Regions from separate parts of the Alloalcanivorax dieselolei B5 genome, predicted to be linked through region 3. Evidence: predicted binding sites of a transcription regulator. Region 3 holds the regulator's gene; each other region holds the start of a gene.
The links. The regulator LexA, encoded in region 3, represses DNA repair genes until DNA is damaged. The targets are predictions, from matches to a motif close to TACTGTNTANNTANACAGTA.

Region 1: the regulator LexA is predicted to act here: its motif matches at 1,184-1,203, upstream of recN (DNA repair protein RecN).
Region 2: the regulator LexA is predicted to act here: its motif matches at 1,287-1,306, upstream of uvrA (excinuclease ABC subunit UvrA).

What each region holds. Positions count from the first base shown of each region.
Region 1 covers NC_018691.1:4,300,400-4,303,676, forward strand. The annotation lists gene hrcA (heat-inducible transcriptional repressor HrcA) at 1-1,001, opposite strand, end outside; gene recN (DNA repair protein RecN) at 1,279-2,949, shown strand; gene fur (ferric iron uptake transcriptional regulator) at 3,067-3,277, opposite strand, start outside.
Region 2 covers NC_018691.1:4,179,639-4,182,915, forward strand. The annotation lists gene B5T_RS18595 (MFS transporter) at 1-307, opposite strand, end outside; gene B5T_RS18600 (LuxR C-terminal-related transcriptional regulator) at 540-1,187, shown strand; gene uvrA (excinuclease ABC subunit UvrA) at 1,320-3,277, shown strand, end outside.
Region 3 covers NC_018691.1:1,965,098-1,968,374, forward strand. The annotation lists gene B5T_RS08905 (TatD family hydrolase) at 1-720, opposite strand, end outside; gene B5T_RS08910 (DUF1499 domain-containing protein) at 723-1,121, opposite strand; gene lexA (transcriptional repressor LexA) at 1,478-2,092, opposite strand; gene B5T_RS08920 (cyclic nucleotide-binding domain-containing protein) at 2,511-3,173, shown strand; gene B5T_RS08925 (universal stress protein) at 3,245-3,277, opposite strand, start outside.

The sequences.
Region 1 (3,277 bases), 2.3 Mb from region 3:
TCGACGGTGGGGATGACTTTTTCATAGTCCATGCGGGTGGGACCGACCACGGCCAGCACGCCCACCGGGCCGTTTTCCAGCCGATACGGCGCCGACACCAGCGAATACTCCTCGAACGGCTGGTAGCCGGACTCCCTGCCAATGAAGATCTGCACGCCATCGGCTTTCATGCTGCGCTCCAGCAAGTGCAGGATATCGCGCTTGTGGTTGAAGGCATTGAACAGATCGCGCAGCTTGTCGATGCTGTCGGCCTCGGCGGAATCCAGCAGATTGGATTCCCCGGACACCACGTAATCGGACTCTTCGTCCCCGGACTGCCTCAAGGCCTGACCGGCCACGTCGAGGGTGGTCTGCATCAGTGCGTCCATCTGCGCCCGATCCGCCGCCATGGTGCTCAACAGGCCGTCACAGATGGCGTCCAGGTCACAACCGCCGTAGGTGTAATTGATGTAGTTGGCGGCCTGGCGCAATTCACTCTCATCGTACTCGCGGGCGGTATGGATGATACGGTTCTGCACCTCGGAACGGTTCACCACCAGAATCACCAGCACGCGTTGACCGGACAGCGGCAGGAACTCCACCTGCCGCAGCGTGCTGACCTGGCGCCTTGGCGCCGCCACCAGACCGGCCATGCGGGTCAGTTCCGCCAGAGTGCGGGACGCCTGGGACACCAACTCCTGCGGCGATTGATCCGGCGCCAGCAACTGGCGCAATTCGTCACGCAACTGCTGGTGATCCGGGCTGCGCATGGCGCTCGAGGCCAGCAGCGTATCCACATAAAGGCGGTAGCCCCGCTCGGTGGGCACCCGGCCCGCCGAAGTGTGGGGACTGATCAATAACCCCAGATCCTCCAGTTCCGCCATGATATTGCGGATGGTTGCCGGGCTTACCGCCAGGCCGCCCCCCTGGGCCAGGGTTTTCGAGCCCACTGGCTGACCGTCACGGATGTGACGTTCCACCAGGGCCATGAGTAACCGTTGCTTGCGTTCGTTGAGTTCCACAGCTGCCTTTCGTCACCCACTACTGCCAATCGGGATGGGCGGAGCGCCCAACCCACTACCGATTGTTGCCAGCGAAACCGCCGCCGTCCAGTGTTACTCCTCTTCGCCTTGCAAACGGCGGACTTTTAAGACCTTAAACAAGCCCTTACGCTGACGGCCGGAATCGCCTAACATCAACGGGGCACTGGCCAGAATAACAGTTGTCCGAGCTGCGCGACGAACACCACCGCGCCATCCGCTGCAAACGCCCAAACCAGGAAACACGGGGGTTCCGTACATGCTCACTCACTTGAGCGTTCGCCATTTCGCCACCGTCGATCAACTCGAGCTGGAACCGGAATCCGGCCTCACCGTCATCAGCGGCGAAACCGGCGCCGGCAAATCCGTATTGATCGATGCCCTTTCCCTGACCCTGGGAGAACGGGCGGATTCCGCCGTGGTTCGACCGGGCTGCGAACGGGCGGAAGTACTGGCCAGCTTCACCGTGGCCGACCACGCCCAGGCCAGAGCCTGGCTGGAAGAGCGGGAACTGGACAACGGCGATGACTGCCTGCTGCGCCGCACGGTCCGCGCCGATGGCCGCTCCCGCGCCTATATCAACGGCACGCCGGCCCCCCTGGCCGATGTACGCCAGCTCGGCGAACTGCTGATCAGCATTCACAGCCAGCATGAACATCAGGCCTTGCTGCGTCGGGACACTCACCGTCAACTGCTTGACAACTTCGCCGGCACCGGCGACCTGGCGGCCTCCGTGCGGAACGCCTGGCGGCAGTGGCAACAGGCCCGCCAGGTGCACGACCAGGCCCTCACCGGTGCCCGCGAACAGAGCGAACGCCAGGAGTTGCTGCGCTTCCAACTGGACGAACTGGACGCCCTGGCCCTGGCCGAAGGCGAATTGGCGGAACTGGATCAGGAACAACAACGCCTGGGCCACGCCGACGCCCTGATCCGCCTGTGCCAGCAATCGGTGGCGGCACTGTACGACGGCGAGGAAGGCACCTGTAACGATCAGTTGGGCCAGATCCGCCACTGGCTGGAAGAAGCCCGCGACCACGACAACGCTTTGTCGGAAGCTTTGGACACGGTGGAGTCCGCACGCCTGCAGGTGGAAGCGGCCGCCGAGTCTCTGCGCCACTACCTGGACCGCCTGGATCTGGATCCGGAGCGGCTGGCGCAGGTGGAAGAGCGCCTGGGCCAAGCCTACAGCCTGGCCCGTAAACACCGGGTGCGCCCGGAAGAACTGGTGGAGCATCACCAGCAACTGGCGCGCGAAGTAGACACCCTGGAACACTTCGACGAGCACCTGGAGACCCTGGCCAAAGCGGAGGAAGACGCCCGGGAGCATTACATGAGCACAGCCCGCAAGCTCAGCAAGGCCCGCAAGACCGCCGCCGCCACACTCACTCGTCAAATCGCCACCCAGCTCAAGGCCCTGGGCATGAAAGCCGCCAGACTGGAAACCGTGGTGGAAGACGACAGCCCCGGCGCCGAAGGTCTGGATCTGGTGGAATTCCGCTTTTCCGCCAACCCCGGCCAACCGTTACGGCCGCTGGCCAAGGTTGCCTCCGGTGGCGAGCTGTCCCGGGTCAGTCTGGCGATCCAGGTGATCTGCGCGCGCAACCTGACGGTGCCCAGCCTGGTGTTCGATGAGGTGGATGTGGGGGTCGGTGGCGGGGTGGCCGAAATCGTCGGCCGCTTGCTGCGGGAACTGGGCGAGCACGCCCAGGTGCTGTGCATCACCCACCAGGCGCAAGTGGCCAGCCAGGGGCACCAGCACTGGCAAGTGCACAAGATTCAGAGCAAGAACACCACCCGCACCCGCATCCAGCCCCTCGCCCCGGACGCCCGGGTGGAGGAACTGGCGCGGATGCTGGGTGGCGTGGAGATCACCGACTCCACCCTGGCCCACGCCCGGGAAATGCTCGAGAAAGGCCAGGAAGTGGCCTGACAAACCCCCTCCGCCCGTACCCTGGGGCACGGGAGATTGGGTCGGAGAGGAAGCTTGCGGGCGTGGCGCCGCGATGCGGCGTTGGGCTGGCTGGCGGTGGGGGCCTGGACCGATCGGTTATTTGCGCTTCGGCTTAACGTACAGCACCAGGGCGTGGTCGACGATGTCGTAGCCGTGCTTGTCGGCGATCATCTTCTGACGCTTCTCGATTTCCTCATCGACGAACTCGATCACCTCACCGGTCTCGGTGCAGACCATATGATCATGGTGGCCCTCATCGGCCAGCTCGAATACGGCGGAACCACCCTCGAAGTTGTGGCGCAATACA
Region 2 (3,277 bases), 2.2 Mb from region 3:
TGTCGCTGATCGCCGCCACCACCCCGCCGGCCATGAAAAGGGCCAGGCCGATCAGCAGCATCGGGCGGCGCCCGAAACGGTCGGAGAGCATGCCAAAGGGGATCTGCAGACACGCCTGCATCAAACCGTAGGCGCCGATGGCGGTACCAATCAATAGTGGTGTGGCGCCCTCGAGCTGCCCACCGAACACGGCGAAGATCGGCAGGATCATGAACAACCCGAACATACGCAGGGCGAAAATCGCCGCCAGAGAACTGCTGGTACTGATTTCCGTGCGCCGCAGGGCGGCGGTGGACTCGTCCGTCATGGTGATTGGCAACCGGTGCGGCTGGTTAGGGGGCGGCAAGTGTATCAGATTCCCCCGGCACCGGGCGGGGACAAAACGCCCTGATCACGCCCCTGCTCAAGCTCAAACCTGTAAAACCTTGTCACTTAAGACAATAGCAAATTGAACCGCCCCGCCAGGGGTGATAGATTTTTGCACAATACGGTATTTTTCGTAGCCACTCCGATAGCCTCAGCGCATCACGGAAGACTCCATGGATAAAATCCCTGCTCAGAAGGTGTACGTGGTTGGTAACCAGCACCTGCAAAACGCCCTGCTTACCGAGTTTCTCGCTAAGGAGTCCATTCCCGCCACCGCCGTGAAAACGGTCGACATGGTAGCCGAAGACGATCTCGCAGGAGCGGAGCAGAATCTGTTCCTGGTGGATTACCACTCGGTGGACGTCAATGACGTCATCAATCACCTCCTGGCCGTGGATCAACGCCTGGATTGCGACGTGCTCACCGGCGTCTTCAATGTGGACGACGACGCTTCCCTGTCGCGTCTGGCCGGGCTGCCGATGGTCAACGGCGGCTTCCTGCACGATTGCCCCCAGGGTCTGCTGACCAAGGGCATCAAGGCGATCTTCGAAGGCGAACTGTGGTTCCCGCGCAAGGTGCTGCAGCAATACCTGGTGAAGAGCCGCGCCTTCAACAAAACGTTCTCACGCAGCGAAGTGAACCTGACCGACCGCGAAGTGGAGGTGCTGAAGGTGATGGCCACTGGCGCCAAGAACTCCGAAATCGCCACTGCGCTGAACCTTAGCCCGCACACCATCAAGACCCACATTTACAATATCTTCAAAAAGATCAACGCCTCCAACCGCCTGCAGGCCGTGAACTGGGCCCAGGAAAACCTGTAATCCGCCCCGGCTGGCACGCATCGGCGTGTCGGCCCTTCCGACGGCATTACCATCCGGCCGTTGATTTCTTTTCTCCTTCATATCATTTCCCCTATACTCCACTGTTCATTTTGACAGTAGGTGGCAGTACCCATGGATACCATTCTGGTGCGCGGTGCCCGTACCCATAACCTGAAAAACGTGGATCTGGACATTCCACGGGACAAGCTGGTGGTGATCACCGGCCTGTCCGGTTCCGGCAAATCGTCGCTGGCGTTCGATACGCTCTACGCGGAAGGGCAACGCCGCTACGTGGAGTCACTGTCCACCTACGCCCGGCAGTTCCTGTCGATGATGGAAAAGCCCGATGTCGACCACATCGAAGGGCTGAGTCCGGCTATCTCCATCGAACAGAAGTCCACCAGCCATAACCCGCGCTCCACCGTGGGCACCATTACCGAGATCTACGACTATCTTCGCCTGCTGTTCGCCCGGGTGGGCGAGCCGCGTTGCCCCGAGCACGATACGCCGCTGGCGGCCCAGACCATCAGTCAGATGGTGGATCAGGTGATCGCCATGGAAGACGGCGCCCGGCTGATGCTGCTGGCCCCGGTGGTGCGGGAGAAGAAAGGCGAGCATCTCCATCTGTTCGATGAACTGCGTGCCCAGGGCTTCGTACGGGTGCGGGTGAACGGCCGCATCTGCGATATGGACGACACCCCCACCCTGGACAAAAACAAGAAGCACACCATCGAAGTGGTGGTGGATCGCTTCAAGGTGCGCCCGGATCTGCAGAACCGGCTGGCCGAATCGTTCGAGACCGCCCTGCACCTGGCGGATGACATCGCGGTCATTGCACCAATGGACGGCAAGGGCGATGAAACCACCTTCTCCGCCAAGTTCGCCTGTCCGCACTGTGGCTACTCCATCCCGGAACTGGAGCCACGCCTGTTCTCGTTCAACAACCCGGCCGGCGCCTGCCCGAGCTGCGACGGTCTTGGCGTCAAACAGTTCTTCGACGAGGACAAGGTCATCACCAGTGATGAACTGTCCCTGGCCGAGGGCGCGATTCGCGGCTGGGATCGCCGCAACGTTTATTACTTCCAGATGCTCACTTCTCTGGCGGACAGCCTCGGCTTCGATATGGACGTGCCGTTCAAGAAGCTGAGCAAAGCCGTTCGCAAGAAGATCCTCTACGGTACCGGCAAGGAAAACGTGGAATTCCGCTATCTCAACGACCGCGGAGACATCATCAGCCGCAACCACCCGTTCGAGGGCATCATTCCCAACATGGAGCGCCGCTACCGGGAAACCGAGTCAGAGGCGGTACGCGAGGACCTGGCCACCTACCTGTCCACCTCCACCTGCCCGAGCTGCCACGGCTCCCGGCTTCGGGAAGCCGCCCGGCACGTGTTCATCGACGAGATCACGCTGCCCCAGGTGGTGCGCATGGCGGTGGGCAAGGCGTTCGACTATTTCGATCAGCTGAAACTGGCCGGCAGCCGGGGCGAAATCGCCGAGAAGATTCTCAAGGAAATCCGCGACCGTCTGCAGTTCCTGGTCAATGTCGGCCTGGACTATCTGACTCTGGAGCGCAGCGCCGAGACCCTGTCCGGTGGCGAGGCTCAGCGCATCCGCCTGGCCAGCCAGATCGGCGCCGGCCTGGTGGGGGTGATGTACGTGCTCGACGAGCCGTCCATTGGCCTGCACCAGCGCGACAACGAGCGCCTGCTCAGCACCCTGACCCGACTACGCGATCTCGGCAACACCGTGCTGGTGGTGGAGCATGACGAGGACGCCATTCGGATGGCGGACCATGTGATCGACATTGGCCCCGGCGCCGGCGTACACGGTGGGCAGGTTGTGGCCCAGGGCAAGCCGGAAGACGTGGCCAGCAATCCTCGGTCCCTGACGGGCGACTATCTGTCCGGCCGGCGCGCCATTGCGGTGCCGAAAAAACGGGTGGCCGCCACCGACCGCTGGCTGGAGCTCACCGGCGCCAGCGGCAATAACCTCAAAGACGCCCATCTCAAACTGCCGGTGGGCCTGTTCACCTGCATTACCGGCGTCTCGGGTTCCGGCAAGTCCACCTTGATCAATCACACCCTGTA
Region 3 (3,277 bases):
GATCCAGGGCAGCAGGCAGGGTTCATTGCGTCGTTTTTTCGCCGGAGGCTCCGGCAGGTCCCGTGGCAACAGGTAAGGCGCGTCGGTTTCCAGCAGCAGCCGGTTGCCGGGAATGTGCGGCACCAGTTCGGCCAGTTCCCGGCCGCGCCGTTCGTCGCAGACCCAGCCGGTGATGCCGATGAAGCAATCCAGGTCCAGGTAGTCGAACAGGGGCCGGCGCTGGTCGGTGAAACAGTGCACCACGACAGCGGGCAAACGGTCCCGCCAGGCCTTGAGCATCGGCAGGAAGCGATCATGGGCGTCCCGCTGATGCAAAAACACCGGCTTGTTCAGCCCGGCGGCCAGTGCCAGCTGCGCTTCGAACGCTTTTTCCTGATCCGGGCGCGGGGAGAAATCCCGATTAAAGTCCAGGCCCATCTCGCCAGCCGCCGCCACCGCCGGTTGCTCCAGCAGTTCCCGTAATTCCGACAGGACCTCGTCGTTACAGAAGCGGGCACTATGCGGGTGCAGGCCGGCGGTACAGAGCAGGCCCTGATCGGGGTAGCGTTGGCACAGCGCCAGCGCTTGCCGGGATTCCTCGACGTTGGTGCCGGTCAGCAGCAGGCGGTTGACGCCGGCCTGCCGGGCCCGTTGTAGTACCGCTTCACGGTCGTCAGCGAACTGGCGATCGGTGAGGTTGACGCCGATGTCCGCCCATTCACACTCAGTGGATCCCGGCATGCTCATCCGGCGCCTTGCCCCTGAACCGGTGTCAGGTCGCCCAGCCGTTCCTCAAGCCGCTCACGCAGGTCCTCCACCCGGCGCCGGTTGGCGCCGAAATCGTAGTATCCGACCCGGGACGCGGAGCGCACTTCAATACCGCCATTCTCGTGCACATAGAAAGTGACGTCATCAACGAAGCGAAGCACGCGGCTGGTGAAACGGGCTTGCAAGCGGGCTGGCCCAACCTGCTCAAAACTGACACGGGGCAGGGTGGCCAGCACGTCGCTCAGCAGTTTGAGACTGCCGGCACGATCGGCGTAGCCGGGAAGAGGTTCCACCCGATGCCGTTCATCCGTGGCCAGGCTGGACACGCAATTGGGCGAGGACGGGCAGGGCGCTAGCAAACGGGTATCGTTCATGGCAAAGCTACTCAGCAATAACAAACCACAGGCACAGAGAACACGGCGGACATGCCGTGAGAGAACCCGTGATGCGCCCCCGGCGCTTGGCATCCGCTGGGACGCCCGACCCTCCCTGGCACGTCGACTGATGTCGCCGTTATCACTGTGCTTATCCTTGGTCCTGACCGTCCTGTTCATGGAGGCTCCGTCTCATGGTGCTTCCCATGGTGCCTCCATGGCGTCTACGGAAGGTCATGGCCTTTCATTCCCTGGCCATCAATGTGGCGACAACAGGACCACAGGTGCCATGGAGAAAACGCAAATGCGTGCGTAGTCTAACCGGCACTAATGCATTTTGTCTCTTCGGGGGCGACTTAATGCGAGTTCGGATCACGGATCAGGCCGACGAACACACCTTCGATGATCAGTTGATCCGCGGGCACCTGGATCGGTTCGTAGTCTTCGTTGGCCGGTAACAAAGTGGCGTCGGATTTGTTCAGCCGCAGTGTCTTCACCGTCACCTCCTCGCCGATACGGGCGACCACGATTTCACCGGAACGGGCCGTTTCGCTCTTGCGCACGGCGATCAGGTCGCCGTCGAAGATGCCGGCGTCGATCATGCTGTCCCCCTGCACCTTGAGCAGGTAGGTGGGCCGTTGACGAAACAGTCCGCGTGGCACCGGTACCGTGCGCTGCACGTTTTCCACCGCCTCGATCGGGGTGCCGGCGGCCACCTTGCCCACCACTGGCAATTCGTCCTCGTCGCCGAGAGCGGACTCCAAAAGCTGAATGCCGCGGGAGCGGTCGCTGTGCAGGCGGATATAGCCCTTGCGCTCCAGCGCCCGCAGGTGATCGGAGGCGGCGTTCTTGGACTGGAACCCCATGCGTTCGGCGATTTCCGCCCGGGTGGGGGCCATGCCGGTGTCCGCCTGTGAGTCACGGATGCAATCCAGCACCTGCTGCTGGCGGAGGGTCAGTTTGCTGCTCATGTCGGTCTCCTGTGGTGGCCGGGCGCGGCGGTATCCGGCTCGGATTGAGACGGTGCGGCGCCGCGGACGCCTGTTCCGTTCCGTCGCGAAACCCTGCGGCGACGGGAATGGAATACTGATAATACGAACAGTATAATATGTCCAGTGTTTTTGTCATCCCCGATGTTGTTGCAAGGCGCTCTCCGCTCGCCTTGCACGGCCATCCAAGCTAGGCTATGCGCTCGGCGCTTCCCGGGGGGGAGGCGTCATCGTGCCGCTGTATTCGCTGCTAAAGCCGCTTCCCGCGGAGGGGCTACGGAGCCACTGTGGGAGCTTGCCCTGCAAGCGAATAGCGCTGCATTCCAAGAATTCGCTTGCAGGGCAAGCTCCTACAGCAGCCATTTCAGCGAATGGTGGGGCTGCGGCGATTGGGGGAGAAATGAAGCAGGCCGAGTGGCAACGTTCTCAGCAGGCGCGGGTGGAGTCGTTACTTTCCGGCGTGCCGTTTTTCAATGAAGTGTCCCGTGACGATGCCGACCAGCGAGCCTTGCTGCTGGCCGGGACCCGGATTCTTGAAGCCGCGCCGGGCGAGGTGGTGATTCAGGCTGGAGCCGAGGCCCGCGGGCTCTATTTTTTGCTGCGTGGAGAGCTGTGGGTGCTTGGTGAGGGCACACCGCCGCCAGTGGTGTACCGGGTGTCTCCGGGGGAGGTGTTTGGCGCTTTGTCCCTGCTGCTGGCGACGCCGCGCAGCGCCACCTTGAAGGTGGCGGAAAAAGTGGCGGAGGGAGACCGGGCGAAACCGGCGGTGCTGGCGCGCTTGTCGTTCGCCGATTTCGATGAGCCGCGGGTGGCTCTGTTCAGTCTTGGAACGCGCCTGGCGCTGTTTCACATGCTGGTGCATCAGATTCGCTGGGCGGTGGAGGTGCAGCGTCTGGCGGCGCCGGACGCGGAATTGGAAGCGGCCCTGCGCAAGATCCCGGTTTATCACGGCGAGAAGGAAACCGCACAGGAACTGGCGGCGCTGCGTGAACAGGCGCGGGCGCTGGCGGCGCTGTTATGCCGCTGGAACGACCACCCTCGTGCCGGGCCGGCGATGACGTAACGGATCGACCCGGCCGGGCTGGTGGCCGGGCTGCCGCATGATTCGCGGACGGGTGAGGCGGGCCGGTGCCGTCAGTCCGATTTCTTGTCCTTGCGCTGGACTTT